Regions from separate parts of the Lysinibacillus sp. SGAir0095 genome, predicted to be linked through region 1. Evidence: riboswitches for the same ligand, from Rfam matches in the RefSeq annotation. Region 1 holds a riboswitch; the other holds the start of a gene.

Evidence for each region. Region 1 has a riboswitch for FMN ahead of ribE (riboflavin synthase). Riboswitches for the same ligand answer to the same signal wherever they lie in the genome.
Region 2: linked by a shared signal. The riboswitch ahead of C1N55_RS07850 (ECF transporter S component) and the one ahead of ribE (riboflavin synthase) in region 1 are both predicted to bind FMN.

What each region holds. Positions count from the first base shown of each region.
Region 1 covers NZ_CP028083.1:3,455,941-3,467,459, forward strand. The annotation lists gene C1N55_RS17110 (ABC transporter ATP-binding protein) at 108-1,853, opposite strand; gene C1N55_RS17115 (nucleoside tri-diphosphate phosphatase) at 2,182-2,730, opposite strand; gene C1N55_RS20620 (hypothetical protein) at 3,029-3,199, opposite strand; gene mutY (A/G-specific adenine glycosylase) at 3,268-4,323, opposite strand; gene C1N55_RS17125 (metal-dependent hydrolase) at 4,467-5,453, shown strand; gene C1N55_RS17130 (YfhJ family protein) at 5,545-5,823, opposite strand; gene C1N55_RS17135 (YfhH family protein) at 5,825-6,154, opposite strand; gene recX (recombination regulator RecX) at 6,147-6,956, opposite strand; gene C1N55_RS17145 (polysaccharide deacetylase family protein) at 7,085-7,876, shown strand; gene ribE (6,7-dimethyl-8-ribityllumazine synthase) at 7,917-8,384, opposite strand; partial or broken gene ribB (3,4-dihydroxy-2-butanone-4-phosphate synthase) at 8,465-9,052, opposite strand; gene ribE (riboflavin synthase) at 9,070-9,708, opposite strand; FMN riboswitch at 9,828-9,964, opposite strand; FMN riboswitch at 10,138-10,270, opposite strand; gene rlmD (23S rRNA (uracil(1939)-C(5))-methyltransferase RlmD) at 10,468-11,519, shown strand, end outside.
Region 2 covers NZ_CP028083.1:1,584,926-1,596,444, reverse strand. The annotation lists gene C1N55_RS07865 (TlpA family protein disulfide reductase) at 1-444, opposite strand, end outside; gene glnA (type I glutamate--ammonia ligase) at 632-1,966, opposite strand; gene C1N55_RS07855 (MerR family transcriptional regulator) at 2,017-2,415, opposite strand; gene C1N55_RS07850 (ECF transporter S component) at 3,526-4,104, opposite strand; FMN riboswitch at 4,372-4,544, opposite strand; gene C1N55_RS07845 (hypothetical protein) at 4,650-5,891, opposite strand; gene C1N55_RS07840 (RNA polymerase sigma factor SigX) at 5,881-6,423, opposite strand; gene C1N55_RS07835 (ATP-binding protein) at 6,674-8,449, opposite strand; gene C1N55_RS07830 (response regulator transcription factor) at 8,442-9,158, opposite strand; gene ccsB (c-type cytochrome biogenesis protein CcsB) at 9,402-10,592, opposite strand; gene C1N55_RS07820 (cytochrome c biogenesis ResB family protein) at 10,589-11,519, opposite strand, start outside.

The DNA.
Region 1 (11,519 bases):
ACTTACTTGAGCATTTTATGTCGTAAATTTTTTTAATATTTTTTGGAATATTTCTAAGCCAATGATAGAAAAGAAGTAGACTTAAGCAATTTTTGGCGAAGATACAGCTAATCTAATTTTTGAATTTGGAATAAATCATAGTATACCCCTTGCTTCTCCATTAATGTTTCATGATTGCCCTCTTCTACTAATTCACCATGATCAATGACGAAAATTTTATCTGCATGAGTAATTGTAGATAATCGATGGGCAATAATAATCGTTGTTCGATTACTTGCTAAACGTTCCAAAGAATCCTGGATTAGCGCTTCACTTTCTAAATCCAATGCTGAGGTTGCTTCATCCAATACTAATATCGGCGGATTTTTTAGGAATACACGAGCAATAGCAACTCGCTGTTTTTGTCCACCTGAAAGTTTAACCCCGCGTTCCCCAACTTTTGTATCGTAACCTTCTGGTAAAGTCATTATGAAATCATGGGCATTAGCAGCTTTTGCAGCAGCAATGACTTCATCATCCGTAGCATCGGGTTTACCCATTAAAATATTCTGCTTAACAGAATCACTAAATAATATATTATCCTGAAGCACGATTCCGATTTGTGCACGCAGGGAATGAATAACCGCATCTTTTACATCGATACCATCAATTTTGACAGCACCACCTGTCACATTATAAAAACGAGGGATTAAACTAACAATTGTCGATTTACCTCCCCCACTCATTCCAACAAAGGCGGCTGTTTCACCCGGCTTAATATCCAAGTTAATATTTTTTAATATCATTTGTCCTTCTTTTTCATATTGGAAATTTACATTCTCAAATGAAACTTGTCCTTTAACAGATGGCAATGTCCGAGCATATTCCTTATCTTGAACGTCGTATTCTTCATCCATTAACTCAAACATTCGATCCATTGAAGCAATCGACTGAGTTAAAGTTGTAGATGAGTTTACCAAACGACGCAGCGGACTATATAAGCGTTCAATATAAGCATAAAAAGCAGCCATTGTTCCGACCGTTAAATCTCCTTGAATGACTTGATAACCTGCATACCCAATTACAAGTAACGGGGCAATATCTGTTATGGTGTTGACCACTGCGAAGGATTTTGCATTCCACTTTGTATGGTCAAGGGCACGATCTAGAAACTCTCCATTTTCTTTATCAAAAATCTGTTGCTCGTGCTTTTCCAGGGTAAAGCTTTTGATGATACTAATGCCACTTACCCGCTCATGCAAATAACTTTGAACATGTGCTAAAGCCTGGGAACGTTTTCTCGTTAAATCTCGGAGCTTACCGAAGAAATACTTTACACTAAAGCCGAAGAAAGGCAGTGCAATAATTGCAACGATCGTTAACTTCACATCCATTGTTAGCATGATAGCAATAGCTATTAAAATTGTAGCAACATCCAGCCAAAGGTTCATCAGGCCAATCATGATAAAGTTTTTCGTTTGTTCTACATCATTAATAACACGAGAAATAACTTCCCCTGCCCGTGTATTTGCATAATATTTCAAGCTTAATTTTTGTAAGTGGCCAAATAATTCCTGACGAATGTCAAATAACACTTTGTTACCAACATGCTGAGCAAAATATTGTCGATAATATTCAATTGGCGGACGAATGATAAAGAATAAAATGACTGTTCCGCCTAACCAATAAACCAGTTCCGTAATTTTTTGACTGTCTGTTAAATCTGGTGCATTAATGATATTATCAATAACAATTTTGATCAATATCGGGATAAATAACGGGATTGCAAATTTAATGATCCCAATCACAATCGTTAATAGAATCTCCCAGCGATAGGGCTTCACAAAACGCATATAACGTTTAATACTATCCAAAAAATTCACTTCCTTTATAAACAAAACACAATGGTTGATAGGCGTCCAAATTTGGACACTTGATTACCACTATACTCTAGTTTGATATCAATTACACATTTTTAGGTTTTTAGGGCTTGCTTACACGTTGAACTTACGTTTTGAATTAATTTTGTACAAGTTGCAATTTTGATTGTCATGATTGCAACTTGAAGTGCTATAAAACAATTACCCTATCAAGATGCATTTTATTCCACCGATATATGCATCATTAGGCAAAGATTCTCCCCAATAATGTTAGCTCCAAACAAAAAATGGAGAAAAACAAAAATGTTTTTCCCCATCCCATTTATTTTTCTTTTGATTGCATCTCTTTATTAAATAGATAACGGTTTGTCCAGACTTCGATAAAATCAGGGGCGAAGGGACCTCTTTTTTGCTTGATCCAGCTTACAAGCTTATTAACATTACGTTTTAGGATTTTATCGATTACTTCCGGGTAGCCCATTTCCTTTTTATGTTGCTCATATTCATCTTCATCTAATAATGTATAGGACATATCTGGAAAGACTTTTATATCTAAATCATAGTCAATATATTTAATGGCATTATTATCAAAAACATATGGCGAGCTCATATTACAGTAGTAATAGACGCCATCTTCGCGAAGCATACAAATAATGTTGAACCAATGCTCTGCATGAAAATAACAAATGGATGGTTCCCTCGTCAGCCAAGTTCGTCCATCGGATTCCGTTACTAGGGTACGCTCATTTGCTCCAATAAATATGTTCTTTGTTCCTTTTAAAACCATCGTTTCTTGCCAGACACGGTGGATGCGACCATTATGCTTATAACTATGTATTTGTATCGTTTCTCCTTCTATAGGTATTGTCATGTAAAGCCCACCTTTTCGTCTCTATGTATGTATTTACATCGCTTGGTGATATTTTTGTCGAATTTGAAAATTTCAATCATCTAGCAACTATTAGGTCTATTATAGCAATGCTAATCAAAAACTTGTAGCTTGAAGAACATATTTTTCAAATAAGTTGGTAAAAATTAGATTAATCTTGAATTTATTATATGTATATTATGTAAATATTTTAAGCTAAAAAATTAAGGTATAGACAGTAGATGTCTATACCTAAAAGTGAATTCACTTTATTTACACTCGAGTTAGGGTGACTATATTATTAGTCGTTGTTTTCGTTGTTGTTATTACGTTGGTTGTTTTGTTGGTTTTGTTTTTGGTTTTGTTGACGAGCTTGTTGGAAATCTTGATCTACCGCAAACTCTTCATTGTTGTTGTTGTTATTGTTGTTATTGTTGTTGTTGCGGTTATTACGGTTGTTGTTGTTAGCCATTTGTTATCACCTCCGTAAATGTATTGTGGACGGAAGGATATGAGTTTATTCGACAATTTTAAAATAAGTTAATTCAGAACATTCAAAATCTTCAACATTGGTACTGGCATTGGTAAAGTTCTGATTTGTTCAATAGGCTGAAAATGCGCATCATTCGGTAGCTCCATTTTTTGTTCAGCTTGGACCTGTATACAATCCATCTCCCAAGTTAGATGAGAAAAAACATGCTTAAACTTTAATAAATCCTTATCAATATAGTTTGCTATTTGAACATTGTAGTTTTGCTCGAACGTTTCCTCACATATCGAATTTTCGTTGGTCTCAATCATCGGGAATTGCCACATATCTGCTAATAACCCTTCACTTGGACGTTTTTCTATTAAGAATCTACCTTCTTGATCGGTAGCAATAAAAACTTTAAAGTGCACTTTTTTATTTTTAACTTTCTTCGATTTTTTGGGTAATTGGTCCGCATCGCCTTCACTAAAAGCAGTGCAATAATCTCGCACAGGACAAAGTAAACATTTCGGAGATGTGGGTGTACAAATCATGGCTCCAAGGTCCATTAAAGCTTGATTGAAATCACCCGGGTGCTGTTCATCTATCAGCATCTCAACTGCTTCTTCAAATACTTTACGAGTTTTGTGCAATGCAATATCTTCTTCTATATGTAAAACTCTACTTAATACACGCATGACATTTCCGTCTACTGCATGTTCTGCTTTTTTGTAGGCTATACTTAGAATTGCTCCTGCTGTATAAGGACCAACACCTTTAAGCTTAGAGATATCATGACGATTATCAGGTACAGCAGCATTATATTTTTCTACAACTTCTTTAACACCTGCTTGCAAATTTCGTGCACGAGAATAATAGCCGAGTCCTTCCCACATTTTTAATAATTCCTCTTGGGGAGCATAGGCAAGATCTTGCAAAGTCGGATACTTTTCTAAAAAGCGATTGTAATAAGGGATAACTGTATCAACCCTTGTTTGTTGGAGCATAACCTCTGAAACCCATATTTTATAAGGATCTGATGTACGTCTCCATGGTAAATCTCGTTTCTCCTTGTTAAACCATTCGACTAAATGATGCCGAAATTCATTTGTGTATTGATAATTCATGATTTCCTCCGACAAATCTCGATTTTAAATTATAAAATTCGGGTATAATAATTTTAATGATAGTTCATTTTATCAATATTCTACTTTAAATAATACTGGCAAGTATATGGCCAAAATCCTCCATATACGAGGAGTTGATACGTTTGGATTCAGGCACACACTTAGTAATGGGCGTTGCTTTAGGTGGATTAGCTTTAGCAGACCCTGTTGTAGCAAATAATACAATGGGATTCGCTGCCGTAATGGCAGGTACGATTATCGGTTCACAAGCACCAGATGTAGATACCGTATTAAAATTACGAAATAATGCGATTTATATTCGCCATCATCGAGGAATTACGCATTCTATACCAGCAGTGCTTTTATGGCCAATTGCCATTACGGCTCTATTAAGCTTAATTTTCCAAGAAGCGGATATCCTACACTTATGGCTTTGGACTTTTCTTGCAGTCTTTCTTCATGTATTTGTAGATATTTTTAATGCTTATGGAACACAGGCTTTGAGACCATTCTCAAAAAAATGGGTAGCACTTGGTGTAATCAATACCTTTGATCCAATAATCTTTGGTATACATTGTATTGGTATTTTACTTTGGGCGTTTGGCTTTAATCCTGTAAACACATTCTCTATCATGTACTTAATAATTATCGGCTATTACATTTTACGTTTTGTATTGCAAGCCGCAGTAAAAAGAGCGGTTCACCATACCATTCAGGACGAGGACTATGTTATTGTTGCTCCCACAATGCGTTTTTTCAATTGGCGTGTTGCAGCAAAATCAAAAACTCATTATTATGTTGGCCGTGCATACGGTAGAACGGTCAATATTTATGACAAGTTTGAAATTCACCCGCTCCCAAAAACACCGATTGTTGAAAGAGCATTGGAAGACTCAAACTTAAGCGCCTTTCTTTCCTTTTCTCCATTATACCGTTGGGAAATTTCCGAGCTTGAGAATGGTCTTACAGAAGTTCGATTGATCGATTTACGATATCGAAGTAATGATCACTATCCTTTTGTTGCAGTAGCTCATATCGATGAAGAACTAAACGTGATTAATTCCTACACTGGGTGGATCTTTAGTGAAGATAAATTGCAACAGAAGCTACAAATCGGCGCAAGTGATTAAAAGTAATGGGGAATACGCTCACAAAAGCATCCTGCAAATAGAAGGAGTTGTCCTAAAACACTAGGACAACTCCTTTTACAATCCTTCTCATTTATTGAAGTTTATTCTCATCACTTTCATCTAAAAGGTGTGCGTACTTTGGATTTCTCCCGGCAAATTCATGAATTTTATCGCCGAAGCTCGTAATCCATTGTAGAATAATTTTTTCTGTATATTCTGCCCCACGGTAATCATAGCCAGCTTTTGCATAAGTTGATTCAAAATCGGACCACAATAGCTCAATCCAAGTACGTGCCTTATTGACAGAAAGGTTTGGATTTTTTTCAGCAAGAATCTGTGTTAATTTTTCTATTGAGTGATTTTCATTCATTTTATTTGCCTGCTTTCATTGGTAATAGAATTGAAATCGGCAATGCTTCTTCAAAACGATCTCCACCTAAACGATACCCCCAAGCAAAGCGACCTTTTAAATATTCTACTTTGAAAAACTCTCCTGGTGCACCATCGATTCGATACATTTCACCTTTTACAATTGTTTGAGGATCAATTAGATATGCTGCCGCCATTGTTGCTTTTCTTTCATATACAGCAAATTCGTTTACAATGCCAAGTTGTTCAGCTTTTCTCGCTTTTTCTTTTAGCTTCGCAATTTCCTCTCTTAGTTCTTGCTCTGTCATTTCTGCATAGCTTTTTTCAGTCATTTTCTTCTGTCTCCTTCTCATCTAAAAAGCGGTCTATTATTTCTATTGGAAAACCTTTTTGATATAAGGCTTGTTTTGTTTTCATTTTAAGATCATTACCAGTAAGTTTTGAAGCATATTTGTTCCAAAGCTTCTCACCTTGATTCTCAATCATTTCGTACCACTGATCATCTTCTCGCTCTAGCTTGATTTGGTCAAGTATTTCGTTTGTAATGGAAAAAGAATACCCTTTTCGCATTAGTACATCTTGAATTTTTTGCTTTACTTGCATGGGTGTTTTGTTTTGATTTGCTCGGATTGCCTTTTCTGCAAGCTCCATAGCAATTGTTAGCTGTTCTTTATGGGAAAAAGAATCGAGTACTTTAGTTTGTGTTTCCTTATCGATTCCTTTTTTAATTAGATCTTGTTTAATGGCTCTTGGCCCTTTTTTTGCCGTTTTTTTCTTCGTTTCCAATAATGCTTTTGAATAGCTTTCATCATTTAGAAAGCCTAGTTTTTCAAGTTTTCTTAACGCCTCTAATACTACTGACTCACCAAACCCAGCATCCAGTAGCTTCTTTTTCACTTCGAATTCACTGCGCATTTGATAGCTTAAAAAATTTAATGCTCGATTGAAGGCTTTGGCAATTTCATCTTCGTAGGTTATTTCATCGACATCAAATTGTTCTAGAACTTTTCCTTTGGTTAAACCAAACTTTATAAGTGTCGATTCGTCCACTGCAAATGCATATGTATCATTTAAATAGATATTATATCGTTCTGGATTGTTTTTTTGTCGTCCTATTTTAGATATGACTTGCATTTCAAACACTCCTTCTACAACAAGTATACATGTTTTTTAAGATTGTTTCATTTGAGAATATTTGACGTTGGTTAGCATAAAGAAATTGATTTCGCACAATATAAGCAAAAAGGAGGCTAAAATTCTTTATGTGGAAACATCACATTTCTGGTTTAACATTGTGTGCAATTGTTTTTGCTATTGCCTTTTATCTAGTTAAGCCGGATGTCGCAAATGCACAAGCATACTATTGGGGTTTCACTAAATCAAAAGATGGGATGCCTGTAGATGCTGGTGCGAACTTTGAAGAACTCTTAAAAAACAATGGAGCATTTTATAGAGGAGATCCAAACAAAAAAATAATTTATTTGACTTTTGATAGTGGTTTTGAGAATGGACATACAAAAGCGATACTAGACACATTAAAAGAAGAAGAGGTACCAGCTACATTTTTCCTAGCCGGTCACTATTTAGAAAGTGCAAGTGACTTAGTCAAAAGAATGATTGACGAAGGACATATAATCGGAAATCACACATATGGCCATCCAGATTTATCAAAATTATCAGACCAAGAAATACTTAACGAGTTGCAAAAATTTGATAAGAGACTAAAAGAAACAACCGGACTAAAACGTACATATTACGTTCGTCCTCCTAAAGGAATTTTTACTGAGAGAGTATTTGATGTTGGCAATAAACACGGCTATACCTATATTTTTTGGGATACTGCTTTTGTCGATTGGAATACTGATTCTAGTGTAGGTTGGGAATATGCTTATGATGAATTAATGAATCAATTGCATCCTGGTGCAGTAATTCTTCTGCATACAATTGCTAAGCATAATGCGGACGCACTTCCGAAATTCATCAAGGACGCCAAAAAAGAGGGTTACACCTTTGGCTCACTCGATGATTTAGTAATGGATCAACTACTTCAATAAAGTAAAGGGATTCTCGTACTTCACGAGAATCCCTTTATAATTAATTAAACATCTTTTTCAAATTAGCCATTTCAATAGCAGACACAGCTGAATCATAACCTTTGTTTCCAGCCTTAGTTCCTGCTCTTTCGATTGCTTGTTCGATGTTTTCAGTTGTTACGATACCGAAAATTACTGGTACATTTGAATTTAAGGATACACTTGCAATTCCTTTTGCAGCTTCATTGTTCACATAATCGTAGTGAGTTGTTGAGCCACGAATAACAGTACCTAGTCCAATAACTGCATCATACTCCCCTGTTTCCACCATTTGTTTTGCGATAAAGGGTACTTCAAAAGCCCCTGGTACCCAAGCAATATCAATATTTCCTTCTGCTACGCCATGTCTTTTTAGACCATCCAATGCGCCATCAACTAATTGTGAAGTAATAAAATTATTAAAACGACCAACCACAATCCCTATTCTTAAATCTGTCCCGATTAAATTTGCTTCAAATAATTTTCCCATTTTATAAGCTCCCTTCGAAATCCTTAATTTTTAGAGTTTTACTCACTGATTAAAATATTGTTGTTATTACGTTTTTCACAATAGTGCACCAAATCTTCAATGGAGATGAGTTTTAAGCCATGCTGAATGGCAAAACTCATTAAACCATCTAAACGTAACATTTCTCCGTCATCCCCCATAATTTCACAAATAACGCCTGCCGGATAACTTCCGCATGCTTTTGCCAAATCTATTGCCGCTTCGGTATGGCCCCTTCTTTCTAGGACTCCACCCGCTTTTGCAACTAATGGAAAGACATGCCCGGGTCTTCTAAATTGACTTGATGTTGCCTTTTCATTAATCATCTGAAGAATTGTAAATGATCGCTCGTAAGCACTAATACCGGTTGTTGTATCAATATGGTCTACGCTCACTGTGAATGCGGTTTGATGATTATCTGTGTTGTTTTCAACCATTGCTGGCAATTCTAATTTTTTTGCAAGTTCCTTTTGTATCGGAGTGCAAATTAACCCACGCCCATATGTAGCCATAAAGTTAACGTTTTCAGGGTTTGCATACTCAGCAAGTACGACTAAATCTCCTTCATTTTCACGATTTTCATCATCCACTACAATAACAATCTTCCCTGATTTCAAATCCAGCAAAGCCTCTTCTATTGTATTAAGCATGTGGAAACACCTCCCATTTAGAATCCATTTTGTCTTAAAAATTCCATAGTGATATTTGAAGTTTGTTCTGTCTTTCTTAAATGATGCAAAACATACTTTCCAAGCATGTCTGTTTCTATATTGACCCTTTCCCCTACACCTTTATGTCCCAAAATCGTTTCTCCGTAAGTATGGGGAATGAGTGAGATTGTTACATTACTATCTGTAACTTTAAAAAGTGTAAGACTAGTTCCATCAATCGTAATAGAGCCTTTCGGAATACAATTTGTTAGTAATTCCTTTGCCACTTCAATTTCAATGTAGACAGCATTGGAAACAGGTCTTTTACTTTTAATGGTTCCTACTCCATCAACATGTCCTGAAACAAGATGTCCTCCAAATCTGCCATTTGCACTCATCGCACGCTCTAAATTAACATAATCCCCTATTTTCAGTGCATGGATAGTTGTTGCCATCACTGTTTCCGGCATTACATCGACAGTCATTTCTTCATTGTTAAACTGTGTAATTGTTAGACATACTCCATTTACTGCAATGCTGTCCCCTAAGTGTGCATCTGAGACTATTTTCTTTGTTGCAATCGTTATTTGCATACTGTTCACATCTTTTTTAATAGCCGTTACTTTTCCTTGATCTTCAATAATGCCCGTAAACATCTACTCACCTCATTTCTAATTTTAAAAATAAAAACCCCTTAGAAATCCTAAGGAGTTTGGGAGTATTCATGGCATAGCTAAAAAGCTTTTTGAAATCATCTTTTCAAAAAGTGCCACAATTCATCCTTCTCCCATCCAGACTATACTGTCGGCTTTGGACTCACACCAAATCCTGCTCATTATCTGAGCTCACGGGCTTAGAAGCATTTACTTCATCACCGTCGATTGGGAATTTCACCCGACCCCGAAGGACAATATTTACTTAAAGCATTCATCAAATAAAAAATCCCGTCATTCGGGTGACGGGATGAGTAAGTACAGGAAAAAATCATAACAAATAAGACCATCAAAAAATCAAATTTTAATGGTTTTCCTAATAGAACTTGGCGAATATCGAAAATACTCTTAACGTTAACCAAGTTTGCACTTATACTCCTTCTCCCATCCAGACTATACTGTCGGCTTTGGATTTGCACCAAATCCTGCTCATAAGAGCTCACGGGCTTAGAAGCTTTGCTTCATCACCGTCGATTGGGAATTTCACCCGACCCCGAAGGAATTTTTTATTTAATTGCTTTTAACGATATCATGAATCGCAAAATATATCCAATAAGCAATCGAATAACTCTATTTTCAGTAAAAAGGAATCACTCGAATATGTTAGGAAATATTTAGCCATTTGCTTTAAGTTACAGCTTCGTTATAATGTTTAGATGAACTTATTAAAGGACGTGAACGCTTTTGAGCGATAAAGTGATGATGGAAATTGGACAGAAATTTCCTTTAACCATAAAAAGATTAGGGATTAATGGAGAAGGTGTTGGCTTTTATAAACGCAATGTGGTGTTTGTTAAGGGAGCATTACCAGGTGAAGAAGTAACAGTAAGAGTTTCCAAGGTACAACGTAGTTTTGCAGAAGCAGACATTTTAAATGTACGAAAAGCTTCTAAAGAGCGACAAGAACCAAGCTGCCCTGTATATAACGAGTGTGGTGGGTGTCAACTCCAGCATTTAACATATGAGGGACAACTAAAAGAAAAACGAGATATGGTTGTACAATCTCTAGAAAAATACGTGAAACCTATTGCTGAAACGACAGATATTCGACCAACGATTGGAATGGACAACCCTTGGCATTACCGCAATAAGAGCTCCTTCCAGGTTCGTAAAGAAGGAAAACGTGTTTACGCTGGCCTTTATACTGAAGGAACAAACAAACTGTTGAACATCAATGACTGTACTGTTCAGCATCCATTAACATCGAAAATAACAGTTGCAACACGTAAAATATTGCAAAAGCTAAATATCTCAATTTATGACGGGAAAACTTTAGACGGATTAGTCAGAACAATTGTGGTTCGTACAGCCATGCAAACTGGAGAAACTCAAGTTTGTTTAGTAACGACAAGAAAAGACATTCCACATAAAGATGAATTAATCGAACGCATGCTAAAAATTGACCCAAGCATTGTTTCCATTACACAAAATATTAATCGCGAAAAAACATCACTTATTTTCGGTGATGAAACAATCATTCTGCATGGCAAGGAAACCATTCATGAAAAATTAGGCGAGCTTGCCTTTGACTTATCATCACGCGCCTTCTTCCAATTAAACCCGGAGCAAACAGTTCATTTATATGACGAAATTAAAAAAGCAGCTGAGTTAACCGGTAAAGAAAAGGTAGTCGATGCTTATTGTGGTGTAGGAACAATTGGCTTATGGCTAGCTCGTGAGGCAAAAGAAGTACGCGGAATGGATGTAGTTCCTGAAAGTGTTGACGATGCAAAGAAAAATGCACGAAATCACGG
Region 2 (11,519 bases), 1.9 Mb from region 1:
TTCTTCGTAGAAACGTTGTATAGCAGGCATCTCCTCAACACAAGGCGCACACCAGGTTGCCCAAAAATTAATAAACACCTTTTTCCCCTCTAAATCTGACAATCGAACAGTTTCACCGGTTAAAGTCTTTAATTCAAAATTCGGTGCTTTCACATTGAGTGCTCGTACCTCTGTTTCTTGTTCGTGGTCATCATGATTATGCCCTCCTTCCTCATGATCATGATAAATTTCTGGTTCATCAATCGATCGGTACTCAACCTGTTGTTCACCTTCTTCAACCTCAGGCTCTTGATCAACTGCTTGATTCAAGGATGTTGAATCCTCTTCATCAAATACAACCTCCAATTGATCTTGTTCATTCGTAAAAAGATTTTTCGATATTGTATTAATCAACGCAGCTAAAATGAGTAATGTTAAGCAAATAGAGACAATTTTCTTCGGCAAACCTTCACCTTACTTTCAAACTTATTCTTTTACAAGTATATGAGTGAAATCTAGTAAAATGAGTTGAAGCAAACGATTGACTAATTTGATTTTACCTGTCTTCATAGTTAAGAAAAGAATGAATTTGATCATTCTATATATAGAAAAAACCGTCTCAAAATCGAGACGGTTTACTTCATCTATAAGATTAGTACATTTTTAAATATTGATCACGTTCCCATGGGTGAACAGCTGTACGGAACATATCATATTCAATTTCTTTTGCTTCTTTGAAGTTAGAATAGATGTGTTCACCAAGTGCTGATTTGATTACTTCATCTTGTTCTAAGTAAGAAAGAGCTTCAAGTAGAGAACCTGGTAAACTCTCAATTCCGTTTTCTTTTAACTCAGCAGAATTCATAACATAGATGTTGCGATCAACTGGCGCTGGTGGTGTTAAACCGTTACGGATACCATCCAAACCTGCTTCTAGTAGAACAGCTAATGCTAAATATGGGTTAGCTGATGGATCAACTGAACGTAATTCAACACGAGTAGATAGACCGCGAGACGCAGGGATACGAATTAATGGTGAACGGTTACGAGCTGACCAAGCAATGTAACATGGTGCTTCATATCCTGGAACTAAACGTTTGTAAGAGTTTACTAATGGGTTAGTTACCGCTGTGAATCCTTTTGCATGTTTCATGATACCAGCCATGAATGAGCGTGCCGTATCGGATAATTGCAAATCTGCATTTTCATCGAAGAACACGTTTTTGTCACCGCTAAATAATGAAAGGTTTGCGTGCATCCCAGATCCGTTCACACCGAATAATGGTTTTGGCATGAATGTTGCATGTAACCCATGTTTACGTGCAATTGTTTTAACAACTAACTTGAATGTTTGAATGTTGTCGCAAGCTTCAACTGCGTTTGCATATTTAAAATCAATTTCGTGTTGACCAGGAGCAACCTCATGGTGAGAAGCTTCGATTTCAAAGCCCATTTCTTCAAGTTCTAACACGATATCACGACGGCAGTTTTCCCCAAGATCCGTTGGTGCTAAGTCGAAGTAACCACCATCATCATTTAATTCTAATGTTGGTTCACCTTTTTCATCTAATTTAAATAAGAAGAATTCTGGCTCTGGTCCTAAGTTAAAGCTTGTGAAACCTAGCTCTTCCATGTTAGCTAATACACGCTTCAAGTTTGCACGTGGATCACCAGCAAATGGTGTACCATCTGGGTTTGTAATATCACAGATTAGTCGTGCTACTTTACCTTTTTCCGCAGTCCATGGGAAGATGACAAATGTATCTAAATCTGGTTTCAAATACATGTCAGATTCTTCAATGCGTACGAACCCTTCTATTGATGATCCATCGAACATCATTTTGTCATCTAGCGCTTTATCTAATTGGCTTAATGGAATTTCTACATTTTTAATAGTACCTAGAATGTCAGTAAATTGTAGACGAATGTATTTTACGCCTTCATCTTTCACGATTTGTTTAATATCTTCTTTTGTGTACTTAACCATTTAATCCACTCTCCTAATATTTGAAATTATTAAAAAATTTAAAATATAATCTACTCACCCTTCGCTTGGAAGAAGCGAGATAAATCTCCTTGCCTTAATGAAGCTTTTTGCATGATTTGTGCTTGCTGCATTTCTTCACGTAAAATTGCTCGAAGTTCTGAATCAGAAATTGTCATTTTGTTAGAAGATTTTACATTGTTGTTGTTTTTTCTCATATCGAATACTTTTTTAATTCCTGCCATATTAATTCCCTGGTCAAGAAGTTCACGAATTTCTAACAATGCATCTACATCGTCAAGTGAGAACATTCTACGATTGCCCTCTGATCTTGCAGGTTCAATTAGTTTATGTTCTTCGTAATATCGAATTTGTCTCGCAGTTAACTCCGTTAATTGCATTACCATGCTTATAGGGAGTAACGGCATTGCTCTTCGAAACTCTCGACTCATCCACATCTCCTCCCTTTCATACGTTTATTCTAAACTATGTAACTTATAATAGCAATACCATGTTAGAAAAAATAACATACAAAAATTAGATTTTTTTCATCTAATTTCTAGATGAAACGAAAAACCTACAGCCACTTGGATTCCCCTGTCTTTGATTGCTTATAATGAACTATTTTAAGCAGTTATTTCAATTGATTTATAACAGCAAACTGGTTTCATTTGGTGTTAGGAATTGATTCTTACCTTGGGAAAACTAGTGACACGGCAGCGTTTTTCTAAAACTAAATGGAGTGCTTTACCATTTTAGAGAGGATGATCATGCTGCTCGTTTACCGTTTTCACTTTTGATTTGCAAAGGCGGGGGCTGGGTCGGTTCTCATTGACTTGTTTTTCCTTTTTTCATTCCTTGGCATAATGTAGCCTTTTCGTTGACCAGCTTTATCATATTTAGGGAATTGGGTGACTGAACAGGCTGCTGGCAGACTATTAACTCCTTTTATTTCTTTCTATTGTCCACGACACTGTTTCTCGAGGACTATTAACTCCTCTTCCTCATGTTTATTGTCCACGACACCGCTTATCAAGGACAACGAACTCCTCTTCCTCCTGTCTATTGTCCTCGACTCGCCTTCTCGCGGACCATTAACTCCTCTTTCTCCCGTTTATTGTCCACGACTCACCATCTCGCAGACTATTAGCTCCTCTTCCACACGTCTATTGTCCATGACACTGCTTATCAAGGACAACGAACTCCTCTTTCTCCCTTTTATTGTCCACGACTCACCATCTCGCGGACTATTAGCTCCTCTTCCACACGTCTATTGTCCATGACACCGCTTATCAAAGACAACGAACTCCTCTTTCACCTGTCTATTGTCCTCGACACATTTTCTCACGGACTAGTTACTCCTCCGCTTTTAACTTTGTCACAAGCCCCCTACTCCCGGACTACCACTTTCAAGCTTTTCTTGTCAGCAATTCAGCCTCTTCTTTCCCTATTGTCTTCACTTTCCAGAAATTCCACCTCATTAATAAATTGGTGTCAACAACTAAAAAAGCTGCTCATTAAGTCATACAAGCGACTTAACGAACAGCTTTGAAATACTCTATTTATAATAAATATTGTGCTCTTTGATTATCGATCCATACTTTCATTGTACGGAACAGTAAGATTATAATAACCATAAGCATAATACCTTTTACAACGTTAAACGGTAGGATACCTAAAATAATTGTTTCTTTCATGTCGAACTCACCCCAACCAAGGAAGTAAGTGTACATAGGCAAAAATGCTAGATAGTTTAATAGGCTCATACCAACTGACATGATGATTGTGCCGGCAACTAAACCAAAGCTTAACCCTTTAATTGATGGGAATTTTTTATAAATGTAGTAGACAGGTAAAATGAATAAAAGGCCCGTTGCAAAGTTTGCCATGTGCCCCACAGGAACTCCTGTTGGCGTACCCGAGAAAATCCAGTCTAAAATGTTTTTAAATAATTCTACTAAAATACCCGCAACCGGTCCCATTGTGATTGCTGCAATCAATGCAGGTACATCACTGAAATCAATCTGTAAAAATACTGGGAACCATGGCAATGGAAAGTTTAGTAGCATTAAGATAAATGAGATACTACTTAACATTGCGATTGTTACGAACGAACGTAACTTAAGCTTTTGATTAAACATAATCAATCTCTCCTCTTTGCTGATTCAACTTAGCTAGAAGAAAGGACAGCCTTTCGATTATTCCTTCAATGAAAAAATAAAATCCCTTACGCAAGTTGCATAAGGGAGAAAATAGGCACATTGAAAACAAGAAAAATTGTACGTTAAATCAAGTATCTCATGTAAGATAAAAAAGATACTCAAAAAACAGTAAAGCAATTACGAATTTTTCGCAAGAGCGTTACCTTAACATACAGTTTCCCTTCGAATAACGAAAAAAGACCGTACCTTCACCTTCTCCCATCCAGACTATACTGTCGGCTTTGGAATCGCACCAAATCCTGCTCAAAATCAAGCTCGCGGGCTGAAGAAACTATAGGCAACATCCTCCAAGTAAATGGTCGGAAGTTGCAATTTCTATCACCGCCGGTCGGGAATTACACCCTGCCCCGAAGATGAATCAATATTTAATTTGTTGTTACAGTCTCATTATATCTCGAGTTTGAGATGATGTAAAGATGTAAAAGCGATGAAAACCTACTCAATTACTATACATTTTTCGTCATTTATTGTTGAATAACCGTCCAATATGAGACCTCATTTGCTCCAACAGGCATCGGAAGTGGCTCTGTAAAGCTAAATCCTTGCCACTCTGTTTGAACAATATTTTCAAATTGAACCTGCATATCGAAATTCGCAGCTGTTAACAAAATCCCCTCAATCATTTGCATCGCTTGAACTTGATCGAAAGCATCTAAATCGATTTCCTCAGTAAATCTTACGGTTGCAATTTGACCTTTTGCAGTTATTTCAAAATCAATATTCGGTAATATTACAGACTGATATATATCATTCGTCTCTTCTTTCATAGCCGTAATCGCTTCTTCTACTGTTGAAAAAGCTTCTCTAAAATTTGGCGCTAAATATGTTGTTCCATCCGTTTGGGTATGTCTAAAGTAATTATACTGAGTTGATTCACCCACTAATGCAATTGGTGTACTTGGCTCCCCAACTTCACTAAATTCAAAAGCAGAGCCTTCTTGATTTAATAGTGCTGCTTCCTCGTAAGAATCGCCAAATGTATCAATTAGAGTAGCAAAATAAGTTGTCAGGGAAGCTGGAGCTATATCGTAAGGTTGATCGTTCGGTAATGTGTGAATCACTTGATCACCTAACTCAGTAATCGTTCCAGCATATGGATGATATTCGCTAAAGCCTATCGCACTTTCCATAAAGAGTGGTGCATAATGATTATATAGTTCTACCCCAGTTGGTGTAATATCTCCAAAATCCTGTTGAATTCTATCATTCGGAATTAATACCGTAACAGGTAAGCTATCTGCTGCATCACTAGCTAATCCCAACTTAAACACCGTATTTCCCACAAGCTCTTCTGGGTAAACTGCCGTACGAAGGTCCCCACTCTCTGCGTTGAATATAGCCATATCAGCGCTAGATTCTTCAGCACTCGATTCCGAACTTTTCATCTCTTGCTCCATATCCCTTGCTTCACTTACTTCCGTACTTGCACTTTCCTCTACAGAATCCGTTGAAGAATATTGATTTATAAAGGACGGTATTAATATCGCCAGTAAAAAGACTGCAGCGATTGAAACAGCAATTGGAACCCACTTAAACTTTCTACTTTGACCTGTATTATGATTATTGGTACTTAAAGGCTCATCATCAAAAAGACCGTCTTCTTTAAGACGATTGAATACGTCTTGTTTTGAACGTTGATCATGAATCTTTGGTACTTTCTCAAGCAAGTCTTCTATTTTTTTGTCTTCCCATTTATCATGACTCATTGTGATTTGCCTCCTTCGCTTCAGTCGTATTTGTCAATATTTCACGGAGCTTATTTATCGCTCGATGCTGGGTAGTTTTAACCTTGCCATCTGTCCAATTAAGGATCGCGGCTGTTTCAGCAATCGATAATTCCTGAAAATAGCGCATAACAATGACCATTTTTTGATCACCCGTACACTTTTCAAGTGCATCTAATAATTCTCGCATTTCATCATTCAGCTCCGTTAGAACTTCCGGAGACTTCATAGGTGAGACTAAACTTTCTGTTTCCCAATTGAATGCGTCGAAAGCATGTGAAGAACGTACCGCATTTTTTCTGAAATAATCGATCGCCACATTTTTAGCAATCGCAAATAGCCATGTTTTTTCCGAGCTTCTTCCTTGAAATCGCTCATAAGATTTTAATACTCTTACATAAACCTCATGGGATAAATCTTCAGCAACCGATCGATTTTTAACCAGATAAATTAAAAATTGAAAGACATCCTTATGATATAGATCATACAAACGATGGAATATGGATTCTTTCACCCATGCCACCCCCGTTCTTAATAAATTTGTCGTATAAGAAGTAATAAAGTTTCAGTAATAATAAAATAATTAGCCATTTTTGCAAGTAAGAAGTTCCTACCCGTCCTATATAAAAAGGGTATCCCTAAAGTTTTATTCACATACTTTAGAGATACCCTAGACGACAGCTTAGAATGTACAAAATCAATTCTTAAACTGCTAAAGCGCTACTTCAAACTTCCTGCAAAAGACTCCTTGAAAATTGTTTTTCTTATAAAGGTAAGTAGAAAGTAAAGGTTGTTCCTTTTCCAACCTCGCTATCGACACGTATATTACCTTTATGAGCCTCTACAATATTTTTGGCAATGGCAAGCCCTAAGCCTGTGCCGCCCTTTGAACGAGTCCTTGCTTTATCTGCTTTATAGAAACGTTCAAATACATAAGGTAAATCTTCCTGAGGAATCCCTTCCCCAGTGTCTGCAATTTGAATTTTCGCATAGGAAAGTTCTTGTACCAGCGATACGGTAACACTGCCTTCAGTAGGTGTGTGTCGTATAGCATTATCTATCAAGTTAGTAAGGACTTGTTCAATACGGTCTTCATCAATACTAATCAGAACATTTTCATCAAGACCAGTTTTGAATTGCAATTGAACTTTCTTTTCCTTCGCCACTTGAGTAAATTTTTGCGTAATACGTTCAATCACATGAACTACCTCAACTTCATCTTTGAAAAGCGTCGTATGTCCATTTTCCATTCGAGCTAAATCAAGTAAATCATTTACAAGGCGACCCATTCGCTGTGATTCATCATAGATAATACGAGTGATTTCATTTCGTTCTTCCTCATCGGATACAACATCATCCAGTAAGGCCTCCGAATAGCCTTGAAGCATAGCAATAGGTGTACGAAGTTCATGTGATACATTGGCAATAAAATCTGAACGTAATTTTTCCAAACGTAAACGCTCCGTCATATCTCGAATAACAGCAATCGCACCGCGAATGGATTGTTCACTGTTTTTCAACGGGCTAATCGTAATTCGATAATAGGAACCATCAATTTCAATATCTTCCTCTAGTTTATCTTCAAAGCTTAATACATGCTCCAGCATTTCAAAGACTTCCTGAGGCATTGGGTGATCCGTTTCATTTTTCTTTCTGATAAACCATTTTTGAAGTAATTTTTCTGCCGGAGGATTGCTGAGAAGTATGGTTTTATCTCGATTAAAGGTAATCACACTATCCGTCATGGATGTTAACACACTTGCTAATTGTTCTTTTTCCTGATTGATTACTTCTAAATGATGCTTTAATTGTCGCCCCATCTGGTTAAAGGCTACAGCTAATTGCCCGATTTCGTCATTTTGCGTTGTTGGCAGGGTTTCATCGAATTTCCCTTTTGCTAGCTCAAAGGCATGCTCCCGCATTTTACGTAGTGGCCATGTAATTCGGGAAGAAAGGAAAAAGGCGAAAAATGTTGTTAGCACAAAGGCGATAAAAGCTGAAAGAAAGACAATTTTTGTTGTTTCTTGGGATGTTTTATGAAGTGCAGTTGGATTTTGATAGATAAAAATAGCACCATGAAACTTATCATCACTTTTTAGCGGATAGCTTAAAACAATATATGTTTCCATTTTACCTTCTTCTATTTGGGAGGGTAAAATCATGCGATCTAATATTGGTTCAGTAGACTCAAAAATTTCATTAAAATTCTTATTTTTTAATATACTATTTTGTATTTCAGTACTATTAAGACCCGTCTGAAAAGCAGATACTACTTCTTTCTCCTGGGAAACAATAAAGGCATTTGTATCTTCCGTAATCATTTCATTAATAATCTCGTCAGTTAACTGTTCCAGGTCATAATTATCAACGATACTCGCGATAGTTGAGGCGGTTTGTCTTAAGGATATATCAGCTTGCTCCTGATGATAATCTTCTAAAAATTCCAGCATGAGAACTGTAAAGACGAACAACACAAACGAAACGAGAAGCAATATGGTTAACCATAGCTTCCCGACGATACTGCTCCATATCCTATTCATTCACAACCTCAAATTTATAGCCTACGCCCCAAACTGTAACAATCATTTTTGCAGCATCTTCTGATACACGGTTTAGCTTTTCACGTAATCGTTTCACATGTGTATCAACTGTACGTAAATCACCGAAGAAATCATAATGCCATACTTCCTTTAATAATTGCTCGCGGTCGAAAACTTTATCTGGTGCTTTTGCCAAGAAGTACAGTAGTTCATATTCTTTTGGCGTTAAGTTAACTTCTGTACCGTCCGCAGACACACGATGAGCATCATGATCGATTGTTAAATGTGGGAATACCACTAAATCTTTTGAAGTAGACGGACTTGAAACGGGTGAAAATGCCGAAGATCGACGTAAAATAGCTTTCACACGTAAAATCACTTCACGAGGACTAAATGGTTTTACTATATAATCATCTGCTCCAAGTTCAAACCCTTGTACACGGTTTGCTTCCTCACCCTTTGCAGTCAATAATATGATTGGTGTTGTTTTCTTTTCACGCAGTTCCTCACATACTTGCAGACCATCTTTTTCAGGCATCATAATATCTAATAGAATACAATGATATTCTTTTTCTAACGCCATTGTGAGAGCCATTTCACCATTTTCAGCTTCATCTACTTCGTATCCTTCACGTTCAAGGTACATTTTTAATAAGCGGCGAATACGATCCTCATCATCTACTACTAACACAGAAATATTTTCAGACATAGGTTTTACCCCTCTCATTCTTTCTCTTTCCTATTGTACAATTTCACGTATAAAATTTAAAGAATATATTAGAAAACTTAACTTGACACCAAGTGTTAATAGTATTTTTAGAGTACTTGGCTAATCGCTATACCTTTAGCGATTAGATTTAGTTGCACTAATATGGATAAGAAAGTTTTATACATTCTTTTTGCCTAAAAAGAAAGTTCTCCCCATATATGAGAAGAACTTTCGTTCATAATTTTACGCTGCGTAAGAGTGTAAACCTGCAATAACTAAGTTTACAACGATTAAGTTAAAGAGAATAATTGCAAAGCCGATAACCGCAAGCCATGCTGATTTTTTCCCTTCCCAACCTTTTGAGAGACGTAAATGTAGGTAAGCAGCATAGAATAACCATGTAATAAGAGCCCAAACCTCTTTTGGATCCCAGCCCCAGTAACGGCCCCATGCTTCCTGTGCCCAAATCATCGCAAATACAAGTGCCCCTAATGTAAATACAGGGAACCCGATCAATACTGAACGATAGCCCACTTCGTCTAATAAGTTTAAATTAACTCTCTGCACTAAAGGATGCAGCATATCAAGAATGCTTCTTCGAGTAACTAACCGAATGATTAAATACAGCACTGTTCCAATTACAAATGCCCAGAACACTGTAGTTAATTTTTTAGCATTGATAACAGCCGGCATTTCAAAAATTGGATCCATTGTATTTTCTGTTAATAACGTATAGTCATTCATACCAAATACAGCCGGCATATAGTATGTGATTTCTTTTTCACTATCTTGCGTATCAATATAAGTAAAGCTTGCTTCATAGCCAATCCCTTTAAAGATAACCGTTGCAAGAATAAACCCTACTACTAAAACACCAAAGTATAATACTGCTTCCATCCAAAAACGACTTTTAGACTTCTTTTTCGGATTAACTGATTTTAACAAATAGACTAATCCTGCCACAGCACTAATTGCGAGAATCGATTGGCCCATTGCTGCTGTAATAACGTGGATTGTTAACCAATAGCTTTGAAGCGATGGAACAAGTGGATCCACATCATTTGGGAACATCGCGGCATAACCAATAATTAATATAGCAACCGGTAGTGCAACAAGACCAAGCGCAGTTAAACGATACATATAGTAAATTAATATAAACGCTGCAATAATGAACATACCGAATGCAGTTGTAAATTCAAACATATTACTTACAGGAGCATGTCCTTTGTAAATCCAGCGAGTAATAAAGTAGCCTAAATGAGCCAAGAATCCAATAATCGTAACGATTAAGGCTAATTTCCCCCATTTGTCTGCACGCTTTTCTGCTCCGTCTGGCTTAGTACCTTTAATAGCTCCACCAAATAGTAATGTCCCAACCAAGTAGGCAATAAAAGCTACAAAAAGTAAGTTGCCACTTAAACTAATTAAACTCATAAGGTGCTGTCACCTTCCTTTTCTTTTTCATCGTCGAGATCATCTTCTGACTGGTCAATGTATTTAGGGAGATGAGCAGATGCTGTTAGTGCATCTAAATCTTTCTTAATACCAAACCAGTTTTTGTTTGTATGTGCGGCTAGACGAATTGTGCCATCTTCTAATTGTTCCACCCATATACGACGGTGATTCCAATATGAACCGATTGCTACCCCAATCATGAAGATTGCTCCACCGATTGCTAAAAATGGAATTGAACTGTCTTTATGAACTGTCAGACCAGACATATTTCTTGTTTCAACGCTGTTAAATGCCATTTTATAGGCATTATCACCGTTTGGCTCAATTGTTTGCTGAATAGCTACAAAACTTACTTCACCCTCAGGTTTTTCAGGTGTCGTCATCTTAAAGATAAATGCTGGATTGTTTGGTGTTGGTGTTGCTGTCTGCGGTTCACCATCCTCAAATCCAGAGAAGTCAGGATAATAGCCTAATAATTGAACTTTAGTCTGTTCGTTAATGACATATTCATCTTGTGGGTTCGCTAAGTCCACACTAACCGCACCAAGTGACTCCCCTGTTTCTTTATTTGTGAGTTCAAAATTCATTGTTTTGATCTCATTTAAACGGAAATCCATTTGGTAGAATGAATAGCCTTCATGTTGCAATGGATGATTCACTCGAATCGAATATTCTTTCACTAACTCTAGATTATCTGCCTTACCCGGAACAGCATCTTCAGCTTGTTTATATAACTTAGCATTAGTTTGATAGTTTTTTGCTACGACGTTAACTCCTTGTAGCTCTTGATTTTCCGTCGCCTCATTATCATGCAATTCCAAGATAAACTCTTCATTCTCTATAAAGTAGCCTTCCATGCCAGGTACTGCACGCATTTCACCTTCCCTAACCCACATTGCTTCATCT